2 regions of the Bradyrhizobium japonicum USDA 6 genome follow, and region 1 is predicted to be linked to the other one. Evidence: predicted binding sites of a transcription regulator. Region 1 holds the regulator's gene; the other holds the start of a gene.
What was found. Region 1 encodes LexA, which represses DNA repair genes until DNA is damaged. Its sites were predicted from a motif close to TGTTCNNNNTGTGTTCNG; they were not measured.

Region 1 (7,486 bases):
TCAGGCCGTCGGTAGTCTGCTCATTGAACGAGGTGACGCGGATATAGCCGATGTCGCCGTTCTCGACGTGGAAGCGCACCGGACGCACATGGATGATCTCGCGCTTGATCGCGACGTCGAGCGGGGCGTCGGCGCCCTTTCGCACGATGGTGAGCTTGGTCTGGGTATCGACCGGCCCCTTCATCTTGTTGACGGCCTGCTCGAGCGTCATGCCCTGCACGGCATCGCCGTCGATCTTGCTGATGAGGTCGCCGGACATGATTCCGGCCTTGGACGCCGGCGTGTCGTCGATCGGCGAGACGACCTTGACCAGGCCGTCCTCCATCGTGACCTCGATGCCGAGCCCGCCGAACTCGCCGGAGGTGGTCTCCTGCATCTCGGTCCAGGCCTTGTCGTTCATGTAGCGTGAATGCGGATCGAGCGAGGTCACCATGCCGGTGATCGCGCCTTCGATCAGCTTGGAATTGTCGGGCTTCTCGACATAGCTCGCCTTCACCCGCTCGAACACTTCGCCGAACAGATTGAGCCGGGAATAGGCATCATCCGCGCTTGCTGCCGCCCGTGCCGCCCATACTCCACCGTGCGGGCTGGCGACCAGAAGGGTTAGACACGCTCCCGTGAGTGCGCCCAGGGGGAACAGCAGGTTTTTCCGCATGGATAGGCTGGCCTTCTTGCTTGGAGCTTTGCTTTGGCTTGGCAGGCGCCATGCAAATGGCGATCCAGCCCGCTGTTCACAATACCATTCTGGTTTCTTCAAGGCCGGGACGCCACGCCGGCGGGTGCATCGTAAAAATCCCTTCGCCCGGGCCTAAACTTTTGGCAACGTTCCGAGACCGTTTCGCGCAAGGCGGGAATCGGCCGGCCGGCCCACGCCTCGCAGCTATGCGATTTTAGGATGGTTTTGGAGGGCCGGACACGATACGCGATGACAATAACGCTTCAAATTCTCGGGAGGACAACAATGAACGACGCGCCCCGCATCCGGCCGGAAAGGAACGTCGAACTCGGCGCCAGCGCCGAGCCATTCCAGAACCTGCACGAATTCATCCGCAAGGCGCGCGCCAACCTCAACCAGAACGCCTGGGACTACATCGTCGGCGCCGCCGAGACCGAGACCACGATGCGCCGGAACCGAATGGCGCTGGACGAGATCGCCTTCCGGCCGCGCGTGCTGCGCGACGTTCGCGAGGTCGACGGCTCGGTCGAGCTGTTCGGGCGCAGGATGCGGCTGCCGGTGGTGCTGGCCCCTGTCGGCGCACTGGAGATCTTCGATCCGGACGGCGCAGCGAGCGTCGCCCGCGCCTGCGGCAGCTTCGGCGCGGCGCACATGCTGAGCTCGGTGTCCGAGCCCGGCCTGGAGAAGACCGCCGAGGCCGCCCCCGATGCGCTACGGCTCTATCAACTCTATGTGCGCGGCGACGACGATTTCGTCGCCGATGTCGTCAGCCGGAGCGAGAAGAATGCCTACGCCGCCTTCTGCCTGACGGTTGACACCGCCCATTACAGCCGTCGCGAACGTGACATTGCCAAGCGCTATGTTCGCGAGAGCCGCCTGCGCGCCACCGGCGGCGATTACCAGAAGGGCCTGGAGTGGCGGACCGTGAAGATGATCAAGGACAAGTTCAAGATCCCGCTCATCCTGAAGGGCATCGCCACCGCCGAGGACGCCCAGATCGCGGTCGATCACGGCGTCGAGTGGATCTACGTCTCCAACCATGGCGGCCGCCAGCTCGATCACGGCCGCGGCGCCATGCATGTGCTGCCCGAGATCGTCGAGGCCGTGAAGGGACGCGCCAAGATCATGGTCGACGGCGGCTTCTGCCGCGGCACCGACATCGTCAAGGCGATCGCGGCGGGCGCGGACATGGTCGGCATCGGCCGGCTGCAATGCTGGGCATTGGCCGCGGCCGGCGAAGCCGGCGTGAGGCGAATGCTGGAGCTGCTCGAGGACGAGGTGCTGCGCTGCCTCGGCCTTTTGGGCGCCACCTCGTTTGCCGAGGTCGACAAGTCCTGCCTGCACCAGGCGACCGCAACGAATGCGCCGAGCGTATTCAGCGCGTTCCCGCTGTTCGACCACGACCCCTATCGATATTGAGTGAAAGGATGCAATGAGCTCGCTCTCTCCCGGCAGCGCGGACGCGCTCCTGTTCGATCTCGGGCGCGTCGTGCTCGACATCGATTTCTCCAAGGCGATCGCCTGCTGGGCGGGACATGCCGGCTGCAAGCCGGAAGCCATCGTCGCGCGCTATGTGCGGGACAGCGAAGCCTACCGGCTGCACGAGGTCGGCAAGATCAGCGACGAGGTCTATTTTGACTCGCTGCGCGCCTCGCTCGGGATCGGCATTTCGGACGCGCAGTTCCTGGAGGGCTGGAACGCGATCTTCGCCGGCGAGATGCCAGACATCGCCGAGTTGCTGCCGCGTGCGGCAAAGCAGTTGCCGCTCTACGCCTTCTCCAACACCAACCGGCCGCATGTCGACCATTTCTCGAAGGAATATGCCGGCCTGCTCGGCCATTTCCGCGCCCTGTATCTGTCGTCCAGCATCGGCCTGCGCAAACCGGATGTGGAGGCCTTCGACCATGTCGTGGCCGCGATCGGCGTGCCCGCGAACCGTATCGTGTTCTTCGACGATCTTGCCGAGAACATCGAAGGAGCGCGGTCGCGCGGCCTGACCACGGTCCACGTGACCTCGCCCCGCGACGTCGGGAACGCCCTCAAGGCGCTCGGAATCTGACCTCTGGCCGGCAAGCCGACGGGCCGCGAATGGAACTATTTTGCTGGAGGGCGAGGAACCAAAACCCTTTGCGCATTTTTATACGGAGTTCCCGGAACGATTACCCCTCTCAGGACTCATGAGTCCGTTGGGAATTCTACATCGGGCTTATCGTCGTGTTGGGCAAAACCTACCTTACCAAGCAGGCCTCTCTGCTGATGAAATTCGCCAGGACCACATCGGATTCTGAGCTTTCCGCCAAGCTGATCAGCAAGGCCGCCGACCTGAAATCCCAGGCCGATCCGCTGCCCGACAAGGATCAGGGCCCCGCAGCGCCGGACGTCAGTCCGTACAAGCCGTCGGGGAGATGACCGATGCTGGCCGTGGCTCTCGTCTTTCTCGTCCTCGCCATGGCCATCCTCGTACCGGTCTGTCTCGCCTTCCGGATCATGCCGCGACGGACTTGATGCACCCCCTTCATCGCAGAACAGATGACGCAGGATAAATCATCCTGCTCGGCCGCTGTTTTGCCTCTGCGCCTGCACTCGGCTAGAACTCTCGCCGCCGATTTGCCCGAACGGGCCCAGCAGGAGTTTTCACCCGTGGCCCTGATGCCGGTTTCCGACGCGCTCGCCGCGGTGCTGGCGGGCGCAGAGCCGCTGCCTGAAGAGGTGATCGCGCTCGACGCGGCCTTTCACCGCGTGCTCGCGCGCGACGTCGCCGCGCGGCGCACGCAGCCGCCGCAGGCGATGTCGGCAATGGACGGCTATGCGGTGCGCGCGGTCGATGCGGCGAAGATCGACTCCCAGCTCACCCTGATCGGCGAGGTCGCGGCGGGCCGCCCGTTTGCGGGATCGGTCGGCGCCGGCGAGGCCGTGCGTATCTTCACCGGCGGTGTCGTTCCCGATGGCGCTGATGCGGTCGTGATCCAGGAGGATACGGTCGCGGACGGCAAGCGAATCACGATCAAGGAAGCCGCCGTAACGGGGCGGCACATCCGCCCCGCCGGCGTCGACTTCTCGGAAGGCGAGGTGCTGCTGTGCAAGGGAGCCCGGCTCACCGAGCGCGACCTCGCGCTCGCCGCCGGCATGAATTACCCGCAACTGCCGGTCCGACGACGCCCGAAGGTCGCGATCCTCGCGACCGGCGACGAGTTGGTGATGCCGGGCACCACGCCCGGTCCCGGCCAGATCGTCTATTCCAACGGCTACGCCCTGCACGCGCTCGCCCGCAGCGAGGGCGCCGATACCATCGACCTCGGCGTTGCCGCCGATACGCTGGAGGCCACCACCGCGGGCATCGGCCGCGCGCGGGAGAGCGGCGCCGACATCCTGATCACGACCGGCGGCGCGTCGGTCGGGGACCACGATCTGGTCCAACAGGCGCTGAGGGACGAAGGTATCTCGATGGCGTTCTGGAAGATCGCGATGCGGCCGGGCAAGCCGATGATGAACGGGCGGCTCGGCGCGATGCGCGTGATCGGCCTGCCCGGCAATCCCGTGTCATCCTACGTTTGCGGCTTCCTGTTCATGGTGCCGTTGATTCGCGCGCTTTCGGGCCGTTCGATGATTCATCACCGCCGCGAACGCGCGGTGCTCGGCCGCGACGTCGGCGCCAACGACCAGCGCGAGGATTACCTCCGCGCGCGCCTCGAGCTGCGCGACGACGGCACGCTCCTCGCCCTTCCGGTCAATCACCAGGATTCCTCGCTGCTTGCGAATCTCGCTGTGGCACAGGCACTTCTCGTGCGCGCGCCATTCGCGCCGAGAGCCGAAGCCGGCACACCTTGCGAGGTCTTGCGGCTGCCCGTCTGAGCGCTTCGTTCGCGTGCGTTCCGCGAACTTTGTCGCGTTCACTGTAAATTAAGCAGTTGCGGAACATGTATCGAACATATAGTGTCCGTTCATGATTTGTTTCGAGCATGTAGCGGCTTACTGCTGAATTCAGCGTCTCGGAATCGAACGACATCAACCGGGGGATTTTGGTCGAGATGTTAACGCGCAAACAATACGAACTCCTGCGGTTCATCAGCGAACGGTTGAAGGAAAGCGGCGTGCCGCCCTCCTTCGACGAGATGAAGGACGCGCTCGACCTGCGCTCGAAATCGGGCATCCATCGCCTGATCACCGCGCTCGAGGAGCGCGGCTTCATCCGGCGCCTGCCCAACCGCGCCCGCGCCATCGAGGTGATCAAGCTGCCCGAGCTTCAGGCCGCCGCCGGCAGCCGCCGCGGCTTCACGCCGAGCGTCATCGAAGGCAATCTCGGCAAGGTCCGCACGACTTCGAGCCCGCCGGCGGATGAGGGCGAGCGTCCCGTCGCAGTCCCCGTAATGGGCCGCATCGCGGCCGGCACGCCGATCGAGGCCTTGCAGACCCGCAGCCACACCATCAGCGTACCGCCTGACATGCTCGGCTCGGGCGAACATTACGCGCTCGAAGTACGCGGCGATTCCATGGTCGAGGCCGGCATTCTCGACGGCGACATGGCGCTGATCCAGCGCAACGAGAGCGCCGATACCGGCGATATCGTGGTGGCGCTGATCGACGATGAGGAAGCAACCCTGAAGCGCTTCCGCCGCCGCGGCGCCTCGATCGCGCTCGAGCCCGCCAATGCGGCCTATGAGGTCCGCATCCTGCCGCCCAACCGGGTGAAGATCCAGGGTAAGCTGATCGGGCTGTACCGGAAGTACTGATACCGGACGCGCCGGTATCGGTTGTTTGGCGCCCGCGCGCTTTAGATCGGCATCGCCGATCCGAGCTTGGAGCGGACGATTGTCCGCTCCGGCTGGATAGTCTTTCTGGTTTTGCGCAGATTATCCGGCCCCTTCCCCGGCGGTACATCCTCGGCACGCCGCACGAAGCAGCCCTGCCTCGCGGCCTTCAGGTTCGAGGAGAAGTCATGCGCCAGATCGTTCTGAGCACAGTTGCAGTGGCACTGATCGCAGCTTCAGCGTCGCAAGCCTTGGCCGCGGAAGCCTTGGCCGCGGGCGCGCAATCGCGGCCCCATGTCCGCAAGGACAGCGCCGTGAGCGATCAAACCCGCAAGGCCCGCGACGCAGTCAACCAACCGTCGCAGCCGGCCTGGCAATATCCGGGTTGGTCCGCGCCCGCGGGCCGCTGACGCTCGCAGAATCCACGGGGACGGGCTTTGTTCCCAGTGCATTTGGAAAAGATATTGTGATGGCAGTCTGCGGACTCAAGCCGCAGATTTGCCCTCAACATCGCATATAATCGCGGGCTTCCACTCTGATAGAGGCCTGCGCCTCAGAAGAGGCGCGGGTTGCTATCCCGATTGAGGAGCACCCGATGTGTGACTACAGCCTGCATGCCGTCGCGTCGCGTCCCGCCGAAGTCGGCGAGACGATCGTCACGACAACCTTCCGCGGCACCTCGACGCGCGGCTTTGCCTCTGCGGCCGATCCGACCGTCGCGGTCTGCCTGCTGCCGGGAACGGAGCTCGCCTTCGCCGACAACGTCCGTTACGACAATCGCTGGATCTGGACGCGCACCGTCAATTCGCGCGTCGGCAAGTTCGGCAAGATCGATCCGCACATTCCCGATCGCCATCATGATGCGATCGAATTCCCCGACGGCAAATCCGTGCTGGTGACGCAGCTGGTCGAAGGCCAACGCGCGACCGTGCTGCAACTGCCGGTGACCCAGCCGCTCGGCGAGCGCGAGCACAAGCCGCAGATCATCACCGACAACCGGCCGACCATCACCCGCCTGCCGATCGGCTGACATGACCATTCCCGGCCGGCAGGTCGGGCCAGGATTGAAAATCGCCATCGCCGGCCGAGGCCGGCGAGATGGTGCCGTTCGTGTCCCGCGAAACTCCATCGGGCGGACCTCCTCCCACCGCACGAAGTTTGCGCTGTCCTGCCTGAATTTTGAACGTCCGTTCCGCAGCCAAATGGCCGATGCTTGGTGCGGCTTGAGACGGCGGACACGTTCGATGAAGACCTTCATTCGCGTCGTTGAACTCTGGGTGCCTGACCGCACGCGCATACGGCTGGAATTCGGCGGCGGCCTCTACGGCGAAGGGTTGACCGCGTTCAAGGCCGTGAGCGAAGATCTGCACTTCGGATACGACGAGGGGCTTCCCGGCAAGGCCTGGGCCAGCGGCCACCCCGTGATCCTCACCAGATTCGCCGATTCCTATTTCAAGCGGACCGATCAGGCCATCGCCGCCGGGCTGACCTGCGGCGTGGCGGTGCCGGTGTTTTCAGGCGAATTCCTGCAAGCCGTCATGGTGCTGTTCTGCGGCGACGACGAGGCCCATGTCGGCGCGATCGAGCTCTGGCACAACGATGCCGAAGCCTCCCATGAGATGGGGCTCGTCGACGGCTACTACGGCACCGCCGACATGTTCGAATTCAACTCCCGCCACACCAGATTTCCGCGTGGCTTCGGCCTGCCCGGTCGCATCTGGAAAGCCGGCCTGCCGCTGATCATCAAGGACCTGCACGATGCCAGGAGTTTTCTGCGCTGGGAGGACGCCGCCAAGGTCGGAATCAATCTCGGCGTCGGCGTCCCCTACCGGACCGGCACCGATCAGACCTGGGTGCTGACGTTCCTCTCGGCGCAGGCGACCCCGATTGCGCGACGCTTCGAGATCTGGGTCCCGGACGAGGCCCGTTCGGCGCTGGTCTTCCGCGCCGGCGATTGCAGCGCGCAGACCGACCTCGCCGCGCTCTACGCGACGAAATCCATCGCCAAAGGCGAAGGCAGCATCGGCGGGGCCTGGGCCACCGGCATGCCCGCACTCAACGA
Region 2 (7,486 bases), 1.9 Mb from region 1:
TAGAGGATCGCAAAGCGCTCGCCGTCGCGATGCAGGATCGCGGCCTTGGCGAGATCGACGAATTTTGCCGACACATTGAAGGTGCCGTCGTTCACCTCAAGTATCGGAGACGGCGCGGGCGGTGCGAACAACTCGGCTTCGCCGCCTTGTACGGTCCAGGTGACATCGGCTGGCTGCACATGATGCAGCACGAGCGACCGCGCGGCTTTGCGCCAGCCGTCGAAATCGGTTTCGGTGTCGAGGGAGATGTACTGCATCAGAAGCCAAACCCCAGTTGTGTTGCCTTCGGCTTGAACCGTTCGATCAGCCGCGCCTCGTCGAGGCGATGCGGGGCGGGCCGGTGATCGCTGAGGATGATGAACGGCAGCGCCTTGTTGCGGGGCACGTGCAGCCGCGCGAGATCGGAGAGGCGGATCGTGGTGGTGCGCCGTGTCGCGATGATGCGTTCGACCGCCTTGGTGCCGAAGCCGGGCACGCGCAACAGCTCCTCGCGGCTGGCGCGGTTGACGTCGAGCGGGAAGCGGTCGCGATGGCGCAGCGCCCAGGCGAGCTTCGGATCGATGTCGAGCGGCAGCATCGCGCTGTCGTCAACGATCTCCGCAACATCGAAACCGTAGAACCGCATCAGCCAGTCGGCCTGGTAGAGCCGGTGCTCGCGCAACAGCGGCGGCTGTACCAGAGGCAAAGCGCGGCTGGCATCGGGGATCGGGCTGAAGGCGGAGTAGTAGACGCGCCGCAGCCTGTAGGAGCCATAGAGATTGGCGCTGGTGTGGAGAATGGTGTGATCGGAGGCCGCGTCGGCGCCGACGATCATCTGCGTGCTCTGACCGGCGGGCGCGAAGCGCTGCGGCCTCGCCTTCGTCTTTGTGCTGCGGTTTTCCGCGGCCTCGTCGAGCTTCAGCCGCAGCCGGCCCATGGTGCGGCGGATCGCACGCACATCCTTCTCCGGCGCGTATCGCTGCAGGCTCGTCTCCTCAGGCATCTCGATGTTGATGGAGAGGCGATCTGCATATTTGCCGGCTTCGGCGATCAGCGCGTCGTCGGCCTCGGGAATGGTCTTGAGATGGATGTAGCCGCGGAAGTGGTGCTCCTCGCGCAGTTTGCGCGCGACGCTGACCACCTGCTCCATGGTGTAGTCGGGGCTGCGGATGATGCCGGAGGAGAGGAACAGGCCCTCGATGTAATTGCGCCGGTAGAAGTCGAGCGTGAGCTTGACCACTTCGTCGATGGTGAAGCGGGCACGCGGCACGTTGGAAGAGGCGCGATTGACGCAATAAAGGCAGTCGTAATTGCAGGCGTTGGTCAGGAGCACTTTGAGCAGCGAGATGCAGCGTCCGTCCGGCGCGTAGGAATGGCAGATGCCCATGCCCGGCGCGGTCGAGCCCATGCCCTTGCCATCGCTGGAATCCCGCTTCTCGGTGCCGCTGGAGGCGCACGACGCATCGTATTTGGCGGCATCGGCCAGAATCTCCAGCTTGCGTTGTACGTCCATCGTGGAATCCCTTTGATTCAGCTTACGAATCCGGATGAGCACCAATTCGATTGACTCCCGGGCCGCTGTTAGCTTTATATTAGAACATATCGTGAACAAATGAGCCAGCCGCAGGTTCTTATTTTTGAGAACCTCGGCAATCACCTCTGAAGGAGCGGCGTATATGAGCGGCGCACGGATGAATGCGCTTGCGACCTTGCGCGGCCAGATCGAGCGCATCGAGACGGCGGAGGTCGTGCATCAGCACGATCGCGTCGCGCTCGGCCACGGCGAGGTCGACAGCGCGCTGAAGGGCGGGCTCGCGCGCGCGGTGATCCATGAGGTGTTTTGCGAGGGGCGCCAGGGCGCGGCCGCGACCGGCTTTGTCATGGGCCTCGCCGGGCGCGTGACCGCTCGCCGGCCGCTGCTGTGGGTGCGGCAAGATTTTTCGGAACTCGAGACCGGCGCACTGTCGATGAGCGGGCTTGCCGAAATCGGTCTCGATCCGCGCCGCGTGGTGATGGTGCGCGCCGCCGATGTCGAGAGCGCGCTGCGCACCTCGGCCGATGCGCTCGCCTGCGATGCGCTGGGCGCCGTCGTGCTCGAGCTCTGGGGCGATGTCAGGCAGTTCGATCTGGTGGCGAGCCGCAAGCTGACGCTGGTCGCGCAATCGTCCGGTGTCACCGGCCTGATGCTGCGGATGGCGGCGCAGCCGCTGCCCTCGACCGCGGAGACGCGGTGGATGCTGCGCGCGGCGCATTCGCCGCCGGGCCCGGCTTCAATGCCTGCGGCGCCTTGGAGTGCCTGGGGCGCGCCGCGCTTCGATGCGGAGCTCTTACGCAATCGTCATGGCCCGTGCGGCCGGTGGATCATCGAATGGAAATGTGATGAGTGCCAGTTCTCTGAACCGTCGACGTATCCTCAGCCTGTGGCTGCCACGCCTGCCCATCGATCGGATTCAGCGGTTCTTCGGCGCGCTGGGTAAGGCCAATGATCCGAGCATCGTTGTCATCAAGGACAACAATGCGCTGGTGATCCATGCGCTGGACGAGGCCGCCGAGCGCCTCGGCTTGTATATCGGTCAGCCGCTCGCGAATGCGCGGGCGATGTGTCCGGACTTGAAAGTGTTCGACGCCGATGTCGTGGCCGATGCGAAGACGCTCAGCGACGTCGCCGACTGGTGCGACCGCTTCACGCCGCTGGTGGCGCTCGACCCGCCGCACGGGCTGTTTCTGGACATCACCGGCTGCGCGCATCTGTTCGGCGGCGAGGCCGCGCTGTTGCAGACGCTGGTGCGCGCGCTCGCCCGTCAGGGTTTTGCCGTCAGCGCGGCGATCGCCGGCACCTCGGTCTGCGCGCGCACGCTGACGCGGCAGGCCTCCGGCACCATCGTCGCCGATGGCGGGGAGGCGGTGGCGATCAGACGGCTGCCGGTGTCCACGCTCGGTGCGGGCGAGGCCATCACCACTGGTCTGCGCCGCGCCGGCCTGAAAACCATCGGCGATGTCGCCTCGCGCGAGCCGCATGAGATCACGGCGCGATTCGGCGCGCGGTTCTCCACGCTGCTCGCGCATGCGCAGGGACATGGCGATGCCCCCATCAATCCGCGCAAACCGTTGCCGGATTACATCGTGGAGAAGCGCTTTGCCGAACCGATCGCCACCGACACCATGATCGCGATGACGCTGTCGCGGCTCGCCGACACGCTGATCGCGTCGATGGAGAAGCAGGGCAAGGGCGCGCGGCGCCTGGAAGCCGCCTTCTTTCGCACCGACGGCGTGGTGCGCGCGATCATGGTCGAGACCGGGCGGCCGGTGACGCAAAGCAAAGTCATCGACCGGCTATTTCGCGAACGCCTCGATGCGCTCGCCGATCCGCTGGATCCCGGCTTCGGCTTCGACATGGTGCGGCTGTCGGCGAGCCGCACCGAGATCGTTGTGCAGGAGCAGCGCGATCTCGACGCCCATGTCCACGACAATGACGAACTCGCCGCGCTGATCGACCGCATCGCCGCGCGCATCGGCGGGAAGCGCGTCGTCGTGCATTTGCCTGAGGATACCCATATCCCGGAATGTGCGGTACTGGCCGCGCCTGCCCAGCACCATCTCGCCGTGGCCATGCAGGCCGAATGGCCGGCGCGCACCGAGAGCGAGCCGCCGCTGCGCCCCCTGCGGCTGTTCGACAGACCGGAGCCGATCAAGGTGCCGTTCGCGACCGTGCCCGACGGCCCGCCGCATCAGTTCACCTGGCGCCGCGCGCTGCATGCGGTGGTGCGGGTGGAAGGGCCCGAGCGCATCGCGATGGAATGGTGGCGGCAGGACGGCAAGCAACTGACGCGGGATTATTTCCGCATCGAGGACGCCGAAGGCCTGCGCTTCTGGATCTTTCGCGACGGCCTTTACGAAGGAGAGGTGTTCGACGACGAAGGCAAACCCATTCCCCCCAACTGGTATGTGCACGGTCTCTTCGCATGACGACATCAGCTTATGCCGAGATCGGCATCACCACCAATTTCTCCTTCCTGCGCGGCGGCTCGGATCCGCGCGCCTATGTGCATCAAGCGAGCCTCCTCGGCATTCCCGCGATCGGCATCGCCGATCACAACACGCTCGCCGGCGTGGTGCGCGCCTACAAGGAGCTCGACAATGACAAGGTGCTGCACAAGCCGAAATTGCTGATCGGCGCGCGCATCGTCTTCATCGACGGCACGCCCGACATTTTTGTCTATCCGCGCGACCGCGCCGCCTATGGCCGGCTGTGCCAGCTCCTCACCAGGGGCAAGCGCGGCGACGACATCACGCGGATCGAGAAAGGCGAATGCCATCTTACCTTCGGTGATCTTCTTGAGTTTGCGGAAGGCCAGCTCCTGATCCTGACGTTGCCGCATCGCTTCGAGCCCGCGCAGGCGCTGGATGTTCTCGCCAAGCTTAAGGACAGCCGCGCCGAGGGTGTGTGGCTGGCGGCGAGCCTGGTCTATCGCGGCGACGACCGCCGCCGGCTGGCGCGGCTCGATGATCTCGCCGCCAAAGCAAACGTGCCACTGCTCGCGACCAACGAGGTGCTCTATCACCATCCCGGCCGCCGTCCTCTCCAGGACGTGCTGACCTGCATCCGGGAAAAAACCACGATCGAGTCGGTCGGACGGAAGCTCGAAGCCAATGCCGAGCGCTTCCTGAAGACGCCGCGCGAAATGTCGCGGCTGTTCCGCGATTTTCCCGAGGCGATCGCGGAGACCATGCGCTTTGCGGGCAAGATCGATTTCACGCTCGACCAGCTCAAATACCAGTATCCGGACGAACCTGTGCCGCGAGGCAAGACCGCACAGGGGCATCTGGAAGATCTGACCTGGGCGGGCGTCGACAAATATTTCGGCGGCAAGATCGATGACAAGCTGCGCGCGACCCTGAAGAAGGAGCTCGCGCTGATCGCCGAGCTGAAATATGCGCACTACTTCCTCACCGTGCACGACATCGTGCACTACGCGCGCAGCCAGAACATCCTGTGCCAGGGGCGGGGGTCGGCGGCGAACTCGGCCGTCTGCTACGTGCTCGGCATCACCTCGGTCGACCCGACCAAGGTCGATCTGCTGTTCGAGCGCTTCATCTCCAAGGAGCGGCTGGAGCCGCCTGATATCGACGTCGATTTCGAGCATTCGCGGCGCGAGGAGGTGATGCAATATGTCTATCGCCGCTACGGCCGCCACCGCGCCGCGATCATCGCTACGATCATCCATTACCGCCCGCGCAGCGCCATCCGCGACGTCGGCAAGGCGCTGGGCCTGACCGAGGATGTCACCGCCGCGCTCGCCGACACCGTGTGGGGAAGCTGGGGCAAGGGCCTCAACGACATGCAGGTCAGGCAGGCCGGGCTCGATCCCAGCAATCCCATGATCAACCTCGCGGTGGAGCTCGCGACCGAGCTGATCGAATTCCCGCGCCATCTCTCCCAGCATGTCGGCGGCTATGTGCTGACGCAAGACCGGCTCGACACCTATGTGCCGATCGGCAACGCCGCGATGGACGACCGCACCTTCATCGAGTGGGACAAGGACGACGTCGACGCGCTCAACATGATGAAGGTCGACGTGCTCGCGCTGGGCATGCTGACCTGCATCCGGAAATGTTTTGATTTGATCGACCACCACAAGAGCAAGCGTTGGGTGCTGGCGAGTGTCCCTCAGGACGATCCCAAGGTTTACGACATGCTGTGTGCCGGGGAATCCCTCGGCGTGTTCCAGGTCGAGAGCCGCGCACAGATGAACATGCTGCCGCGCCTGAAGCCGCGGACCTTCTACGATCTCGTCATCGAGGTCGCGATCGTACGCCCCGGGCCGATCCAGGGCGACATGGTGCACCCATATCTGCGACGGCGAAACCGTCTGGAAAAAGTGAGCTATCCGTCTCCGTCGCCGGACCATGGCGACAAGGACGAGCTTTACAATGTGCTGCACAAAACGCTGGGCGTGCCTTTGTTCCAGGAACAGGCGATGCGCATCGCGATCGAGGCGGCGAAATTCACCTCCGAAGAGGCTAACGGTCTGCGCCGCTCGATGGCGACCTTCCGCAATGTCGGCACCATCGGCCAATACGAGGAGAAGCTGATCGGCAACATGGTCGCGCGCGGCTACGATGCCAACTTCGCCAGAAGCTGCTTTGACCAGATCAAGGGCTTTGGCTCCTACGGTTTTCCGGAGAGCCATGCCGCGAGCTTCGCGCAGCTCGTCTACATCTCGTCATGGCTGAAATATCATCACCCCGATGCGTTCTGTTGCGGCCTGCTGAACTCGCAGCCGATGGGCTTTTACGCGCCGGCGCAGATCGTCGGCGACGCCCGCAAGAACGGCGTCGAGGTGCGCGACATCGACGTCTCCTACAGCTTTGCGCAAAACACGTTGGAGAATACCGACGGCAAATACTGCGCCGTGCGTCTGGGGTTCCGCCAGATCGACGGCTTTCATTGGCTGGACGAGGATGAGGAGAAGTTGAAAGCCATCCAGTCGTCATTCCGGGGCGCGCCGAAAGGCGCGAGCCCGGAATCCATACGCCCGATGGTGGTTATGGATTCCGGGCTCGACGCTGGCGCGTCGCCCCGGAATGACGGAGCAACCGACTGGGCCGACCGCATCGTCGCCGCCCGCAACCGCCATCCCTTCACCTCGCTCGAGGACTTCGCCCGCGACACCGGTCTGCCCAAGCGTGCGCTGATCCTGCTCGCGGATGCCGACGCGTTCCGCTCGCTCGGCCTCGACCGCCGCGAGGCGCTGTGGCAGGTGCGGCGGCTGCCCGACGACGTGCCGCTGCCGCTGTTCGAGGCCGCGACCGCGCGCGAGCAGCCGGACGAGCACGCAAAACCATTGCCGGAGATGCCGCGGGCCGAGCAGGTGGTCGCGGACTACCAGACCATCCGGCTATCGCTGAAGGGCCATCCGATGGAGTTTTTGCGCGAGATGTTTTCGCGCGAGCGTGTGGTGGCCTGCAGGGACATCAGCCATGAGAACGAGCGGCGCCGCGTCCGCTGCGCCGGCGTGGTGCTGGTGCGGCAGCGGCCGGGCAGCGCCAGCGGCGTCGTGTTCATGACGCTGGAGGACGAGACCGGCATCGCCAATGTTGTGGTGTGGCCCAAGGTCATGGAGCAGTACCGCAAGGAGGTGATGGGCGCGCGCCTCATCCTGGTCGAGGGCTATATCCAGAGCAGCCCCGAAAAGGTGACGCATCTCATCGCCCAGCGCATGGTCGATCGCTCGCAGGATCTGGTCGGGCTCGCCAACGACGCGCTGAGCCGCAAGCATCCGGTGCCGGCAGGCGCCGATCTGATCGAGCCCCTCAACGACGATCCCCGCGCCCACGCGGACATGCCGGCGCAAAAAATCCGCCACCCCCGCAACGTCCGCATCCTGCCGCCATCGCGGGATTTTCATTGAAGGAGTGGCAGGATGCCTCCACACCGTCATTGCGAGCGTAGCGAAGCAATCCAGAGTCTTTCCGCGGTGGCAGTCTGGATTGCTTCGCTACGCTC

Region 2: a site for LexA is predicted at 1,573-1,590, ahead of BJ6T_RS32440 (ImuA family protein). Genes of this name have one in related genera too.

What each region holds. Positions count from the first base shown of each region.
Region 1 is NC_017249.1:4,960,849-4,968,334, reverse strand. Features, by position in the region: gene BJ6T_RS23535 (S41 family peptidase) at 1-655, opposite strand, end outside; gene BJ6T_RS23530 (alpha-hydroxy acid oxidase) at 962-2,095, shown strand; gene BJ6T_RS23525 (HAD family hydrolase) at 2,109-2,735, shown strand; gene BJ6T_RS23520 (hypothetical protein) at 2,891-3,085, shown strand; gene BJ6T_RS23515 (molybdopterin molybdotransferase MoeA) at 3,317-4,528, shown strand; gene lexA (transcriptional repressor LexA) at 4,705-5,406, shown strand; gene BJ6T_RS23505 (hypothetical protein) at 5,613-5,834, shown strand; gene BJ6T_RS47360 (hypothetical protein) at 6,020-6,454, shown strand; gene BJ6T_RS23495 (GAF domain-containing protein) at 6,669-7,486, shown strand, end outside.
Region 2 is NC_017249.1:6,901,286-6,908,771, reverse strand. Features, by position in the region: gene BJ6T_RS32450 (UdgX family uracil-DNA binding protein) at 1-257, opposite strand, end outside; gene BJ6T_RS32445 (putative DNA modification/repair radical SAM protein) at 257-1,492, opposite strand; gene BJ6T_RS32440 (ImuA family protein) at 1,656-2,456, shown strand; gene BJ6T_RS32435 (Y-family DNA polymerase) at 2,359-3,945, shown strand; gene BJ6T_RS32430 (error-prone DNA polymerase) at 3,942-7,391, shown strand.